2 linked regions of the Oligoflexus sp. genome follow. Each later gene encodes a partner of the first gene's protein in a complex. Links are inferred from orthologs where the notes say so. Each region holds a gene or a part of one and is shown on either strand. Other genes may lie near its edges.

Evidence for each region.
Region 2: the proteins of tsaD (region 1) and tsaE are in contact, whole or in part, in a crystal structure (PDB 6N9A), measured with the Thermotoga maritima proteins. The link is inferred for Oligoflexus sp. from one-to-one orthologs. Residues at the interface, in WP_004082750.1 of Thermotoga maritima: Cys10, Asp11, Arg49, His50, Leu82, Gly84, Gly135, Gly136, Glu154, Thr155, Leu156, Asp157, Asp158, Ser159, Glu162, Asp165, Lys166, Arg169, Leu170, Tyr175, Lys213, Thr214, Leu217, Tyr218, Gln221, Arg222, Asn324; in WP_004082108.1 of Thermotoga maritima: Leu37, Gly38, Lys46, Lys57, Val59, Lys60, Ser61, Thr63, Phe64, Thr65, Leu66, Met67, Val69, Pro71, Tyr82, Arg83, Leu84, Asp86, Asp88, Phe89, Asp93, Ile128, Asp130, Glu131, Arg134.

Annotation. Positions count from the first base shown.
Region 1 is NZ_DASTAT010000066.1:39,739-42,840, forward strand. Bases 24-2,805 are described here. They hold tsaD (tRNA (adenosine(37)-N6)-threonylcarbamoyltransferase complex transferase subunit TsaD), read left to right. Parts: upstream 24-794; coding sequence 795-1,817; downstream 1,818-2,805. Other genes in these bases: VFO10_RS14275 (tetratricopeptide repeat protein), read left to right, coding at 24-782; rsmA (16S rRNA (adenine(1518)-N(6)/adenine(1519)-N(6))-dimethyltransferase RsmA), read left to right, coding at 1,850-2,662; VFO10_RS14290 (3-deoxy-7-phosphoheptulonate synthase), read right to left, coding at 2,694-2,805. Also shown: more of VFO10_RS14275, read left to right, coding at 1-23; more of VFO10_RS14290, read right to left, coding at 2,806-3,102.
Region 2 is NZ_DASTAT010000034.1:28,992-32,041, forward strand. The notes cover bases 227-2,956. They hold tsaE (tRNA (adenosine(37)-N6)-threonylcarbamoyltransferase complex ATPase subunit type 1 TsaE), read left to right. Parts: upstream 227-1,231; coding sequence 1,232-1,681; downstream 1,682-2,956. Other genes in these bases: glmM (phosphoglucosamine mutase), read left to right, coding at 227-454; VFO10_RS07215 (pyridoxine 5'-phosphate synthase), read left to right, coding at 467-1,222; VFO10_RS07225 (aldehyde dehydrogenase family protein), read left to right, coding at 1,692-2,956. In the rest of the region: more of glmM, read left to right, coding at 1-226; more of VFO10_RS07225, read left to right, coding at 2,957-3,050. UniProt on the Escherichia coli protein: Required for the formation of a threonylcarbamoyl group on adenosine at position 37 (t(6)A37) in tRNAs that read codons beginning with adenine.

The sequences.
Region 1 (3,102 bases):
CCGAGGAGCAGCAGCTTCGTGATGATATCTTTGGTCTTCAAACCCGCGTTCTTCAGATGGAAAACCAGCTGAGCGCGCAGGGGAAAGAGATCAACACCGCGACCAGCCGGCAGGAGGCCTCGGTCAGTACAAGGCTCGATAAGATCTCGATCGAGCTGCAGCGAATGAAGGGTGATATCGACGCACTACGCATTGGAGTGACGACAGGTCAGCTCCCAGGAACCGATCCCGACCAGGAAGGTTCGGTGGCCAAGACTCTGACTCAACTCAACGAACGCATGACGCTGGTCGAAGAAAACCAGAACAAGATCCTCGGCGTCATCGATAAGTCGGTGGAGTCGAGCAAGAAGTCGGATAAGAAAGACGAGAAGGCGAAGGACAAAGAGAAGGCCGCGAAAGCCACAGAAAAAAAAAGCGCTTCGCTGAAAAATCTTGATGATCTGCGCACCGCCTTCGATAAGAAGAAATTCAAGGCGATCGCTGAAGAGGGCGAGAAAGTCCTCGGCAGCCTGAAGGCCAAGAAAGATAAGCAGGAAGCCACCTACATCATCGCCGAGAGCCTTTATAAGTCCGGCAATATCCGTGAAGCCGCTTTGAAATATAACGACTATATTGAAAGCAAGCCCAAGGAAAACATGTCCGTGGCGCTGCTCCGCATGGGCGACTGCTTCCAGCAGCTCGGCGATGCGGAAACCGCGAAGATCTATTATCAGGAACTGATTCAAAAATACGGCAGCTCGGCTGAAGCGAAACAAGCCAAGAATAAGCTGGCCAAACTCTGAACTGGAAGTGAAATGACCCTGATCCTTGGTATCGAATCCAGCTGCGATGAAACAGCCGCCTCGGTGGTCCGTGACGGACGGCAGGCGCTTTCATCCGTTATCAAATCGCAGATCGACGTGCATCGCGCCTTCGGTGGTGTGGTGCCCGAGATCGCGGCCCGTGAGCATCTGAAGCTGATCGATGCCATCGTCGAGCAGGCTCTGCGGGAAGCTGACTGCACTCTGGATCAGCTGGATGCGATCGCCGTGACCCAAGGTCCCGGACTGATCGGAGCGCTTCTGGTCGGCATCGCGTATGCCAAAGGCCTTGCCTTTGCCAGCGGCAAACCCTTGATCCCCGTGAATCACGTCGAAGCCCACGTGCAGGGCGCGGTCCTGGGACTGGACGTCCCCGAGTCCGAACTTTACCCCTGCCTCGCCCTTGTCGTATCCGGCGGTCATACGAATATTTACTATATGCCCGAGCCTACGGTTTATGAGCTTTTAGCCTATAGCATCGATGATGCCTGTGGGGAGTCCTTTGACAAGGTGGCCAAACTCTTTGGACTGGGATACCCTGGTGGGCCCGTGATCGAGGAACTGGCACAAAAGGGTCATGCCGAGCATTATCCGATGCCGCGCATGATGGAGCAGAAGAACAAACTCCTCTTTAGTTATTCAGGTCTGAAAACCTATATGGTAAACTTGCGTGGAAGGCATGCCGCAGATATGAGCGAAGAAAAACTTCGCGACTTCTGCGCCTCCTTTCAGGAAGAAGCCCTTGGCCAACTTGTTCGCAAGCTCGACGGTGCCAGTCAGCAGCGTCCAGCCGCCCGCAGTATTCTGATCGCTGGGGGCGTCGCGGCCAATCAAAGGTTCCGGGCTTTGGCCCAGGCGAAATTAAAAATTCCCGTATATTTTCCCCAACTGCGCTTTTGCTCCGACAACGCCGCGATGATTGCAGCTCTGGGTTATCAGCACTACGTGAAGGCGAACGATACGTCCGTCTTTAAACAACTGGGCTGGGATGCCTTTTCCCGTTATCAGTTTAGCTGAAACGACCAACATTCATCAGCAGGAGCTGCTCCATGTCTATGGGTGAAGACCGTATTAAACAGAAGAAATCACTGAGCCAGGTCTTTTTGAAAACCGATTGGCCCGTGCGCAAAGTCGTCGAACGCCTTCAGTCCCTGCATATCACCCGCGTGCTGGAAATCGGCCCTGGTGGTGGTGTTCTGACCCGGGCTCTGATCGAGCAGCCCTGGAAGGTCACAGCGGTCGAGAAGGACCATCGCTTTGCCGACCGCCTCGAAGAGTACTATGCCGCACGCAAGGGCGAGCTGCCTGGCAGCCTGCGCATCGTGAACGAGGACGTCCTGAAATTCGATCTTGAGGAATGGCTCGATGAATCGAATGAACCAACGGCCATCGTCGGCAACATTCCCTATGCGATCTCCACGCCGATCGTCATGTGGGTGCTTCCCTCTATGCATCGCGTGAAGGGCGTCGAGCTTCTTGTGCAGCTGGAATTCGCCGCCCGCCTTGCCGGTGTCGCGGGCACCAAGGATTACGGCAGCCTTTCCGTTTACACGCAGCTCCGCACCCAGGTGCAGATTGAGTGCAAGGTCGAACGCACCTGCTTCACGCCGGTGCCGGCTGTCGACAGCGCCCTCGTTTTCATGAAGATGCGCGCGCATACGATGCCGGATGATTTCTTACGCAAGGTGGAAACGGTCGCTCGCGTGTCCTTCACGCAGCGCCGCAAAAAACTGCGGAATGCCATCAGGCAATTTTTAACGGAAGAAAGACTGCAGGGCTGTCCGATCGATCTGAATCGCCGACCGGATACCCTGACGCCGGAAGAGTATGTGGAACTGACGAAGTTCATTTATTCGCTATGATGGGACTCGCTCCGAGGCCGTGCGGATCGGTTCATGATCCCAGCTGTTCGTAAGCGGTACGGATCAACTCCTCGGTACTCTCCCAGGCAATGCAGCCGTCGGTAATGCTCTGGCCATAAACCAAAGGTTTTTGCGCCAGATCCTGCTTGCCCTCGCGCAGATGACTCTCCAGCATCATTCCAAGAATACGGCGGTTGCCATTTTTGAACTGGCGGAAGACTTCGCGGAAGACTTCGGGCTGCCGTTTATAATCCTTGCTGCTGTTGCCATGACTGCAGTCCACCAAAAGAAGCCGCTGGCTTTCAGCCGCTTTGATGCGAACAAGGCAGTCTTCGATATGGGCTTCGCTATAGTTGGGCCCCTGATTCCCGCCGCGCAGAATGATATGCGCATCCGGATTGCCCTTGGTCTGCACGACCGCGGTCATACCCTCGCTATCA
Region 2 (3,050 bases), on another replicon or contig:
CATGGGTGTCAAGCTGCTGCGGGCCAAGGTCGGTGATCGTTACGTGGTCGATGAGATGCGTAAAGGTGGCTATAACCTCGGCGGCGAACAGTCGGGTCACCTTGTTTTCATGGACCTCAATACCACCGGGGACGGAATTCTGGCTGCGCTTAACCTCCTGGAAGTCATGCTGGAAAACGGCAAACCCCTGGCTGAGCTGAAACGCTGTATGGAGGTCCTGCCTCAGGTCTTGCGGAACGTCCGCGTTCAGCATAAGACTCCCTTTGAACAGCTGCCGGATGTCCATAAGCTGATCCAGGCGGCCGAGGAAAAACTCGGGCAAAGAGGACGCGTCCTGGTTCGCTATTCGGGTACAGAGAATCTGGCCCGGGTGATGCTGGAGGGCGAAGACCAGCACCGGCTGGAAACCATGGCCGCCGATATCGCGCGCGCTCTGGAAACAGCCCAGAAATAAAGGCTTGGGGAAATGATACGACTGGGTGTGAATATTGATCATGTGGCCACGCTGCGCAACGCACGCGGTGAAAGCTATCCGAGTCCGGTGCAGGCTGCGGCCTTTGCTGAACTCGGTGGTGCCGATAACATCACCTGCCATCTGCGCGAAGATCGGCGTCATATCCGTGATGCGGATGTGGAGCTTCTGAAACGCACGATCCAGGTGCCGCTCAATTTTGAAATTGCGGCCACGGATGAAATGGTGCGCATCGCCTCGTCCACGAAGCCGCATGCCGTGACGCTCGTTCCCGAAAAGCGCCAGGAGCTGACCACGGAGGGTGGCCTTGACCTGAGTCAGTCCTCGAAAAAACTCGGCGATCAGATTCACGCTCTGCGTGACCTCGGTATCGTCGTGTCCCTTTTTGTGGAACCCGACGTCAAGGACATGATCGCCGCGAAAAAACTCGGGGCCCAGGCCATCGAAATTCACAGCGGACATTACTGCCGCGCGATGCAGGACGCCCGCACCACAGCCGAACAGCTTGCTCTTCTCAAGCCTTTGCAGGAAGCCGCGCGCGTGGCTCATGACCAGGGTCTTCAGGTTCATGTCGGTCACGGTTTGAACTATAGCCAGGCGCATTGGATGCAGCTCGTGCCGCATCTGGAAGAAGCCAATATCGGTCACGCGATCGTGGCCCGTGCGATTTATGTGGGTCTGACCCAGGCCGTTCGGGAAATGAAAGCCTTGCTCAACGATCCTCAATTCCGTCCCAGCGTGGGCGGCTAAGGCAGGACCATGGCAGAGGAACTTTTTCGTCAGAGCCATGCGGAAGGTGATACGGCGCTTTTAAAGGCCGTGCAGGCCGAGCTTCAGCAGTATCCCTATTTCGTGCTCTGGCTGCAGGGCGAGATGGGTGCGGGCAAAACCAGTTTTGTACGCGCCTATCTTTACGAGCAGGGCCTTGCGGAAAACACGCCGGTCGTCTCGCCCACCTACACCATCATGAATGAATATCAGATCGGTCACGACTGGTACGCGCACCTCGACCTTTATCGTGCGGATGAGAATTTTTCGCTGCAGGAACTCGGGGTCCATGATGCGCGGCCCTATCGCGGGCTTTTCGTCGAATGGCCCGAACAGGGCGGTCCTGGGGAAATCCTTCCTCCTTCTCACGTCTTGAAGATCGAGGCGGACGGCTGGGATCGCCGCATTTATACATTGATTCGAATCCAAAATAAAAAATAAGAGGGCAAGCATGAGTCTCGATTTGCAATTTCTGAAAGACCTCGGCATCAGCAAGGAAAACGCTGCGGCCAGCACCGGCGTGGAATGGTTCGGTTCCAAGCAAAAAGGCAAGTTCGATTCCTATTCACCCGTCGATGGCCAGCTCATCGGCAGCGTGTATAAAGCCGATCGCCAGGACTATGAAAGAGTCATCAAGACCGCGGAAGCCGCAGCCTTGAAGTGGCGGCAAATTCCAGCGCCACAGCGCGGGGAAATCGTTCGGCAGATGGGCGAGAAACTTCGCCAGTTCAAAGCCCCGCTCGGCAGGCTCGTCGCCTATGAGATGGGGAAATCCCTTCAGGAAGGCTTGGGTGAAGTTCAGGAGATGATCGATATCTGCGATTTCTCCGTTGGTCTCTCACGGCAATTGCACGGCCTCACGATGCATTCGGAGCGCCCCAATCACCGCATGTATGAGCAGTGGCATCCCGTCGGACTCGTCGGAATTATTTCCGCTTTCAACTTCCCGGTCGCGGTCTGGTCCTGGAACTCCATGATAGCAGCGGTTTGCGGTGATGTTTCCATTTGGAAGCCTTCGGAGAAAACGCCACTTTCGGCTATTGCGTGTTTTAACATCCTGCGCGATGTTCTGGTGGCAAATAAAGTGCCGGAAGGCGTGATGAGTCTGATCGTAGGTGACGTCGCTGAAATTGGCGAACCGATGACTGCGGACACCCGCATTCCTTTGATCTCGGCGACCGGCTCGACCCGCATGGGCAAGCGCGTGGGAGCCGTGGTCGGCGCGCGTCTCGGTCGCAGCATTCTGGAGTTGGGCGGGAACAATGCCATCATCCTGACCCCGGATGCTGATTTGAAACTCGCAGCGCCTGCGGTTGTGTTCGGTGCGGTGGGAACCTGCGGCCAGCGCTGCACGACGACCCGTCGCCTTGTGATTCATGAGTCGATCTATGAGCAGGTGAAAACCATGTTGCTCAAGGCTTATAGCGGTCTTCGCATCGGCTCGCCCCTGGACGAGAAGAATCACGTCGGTCCTTTGATCGATAAGCAGGCTGTGGAGATGATGCAGTCCGCATTGAATCAGGCGAAGAAGGAAGGCGGCACTCTGATTTACGGCGGCGAGGTTCTGAGCGGCGGTGAATACGATTCAGGCTGCTATGTGAAGCCGGCGATCGTCGAGGCGAAGCCGGAAATGCATATGGTGCAGGAAGAGACCTTCGCTCCCATCCTTTATCTGCTAAAATACAGTGGAGATGTGGAGAATGCGATCGCCATCCAGAACAATGTGAAGCAGGGCCTCAGCTCTTCGATCTTCACCTTGAATCTGCGGGAAGCCGAAACCTTCCTTTCCGCCCACGGTTCGGATTGCGGT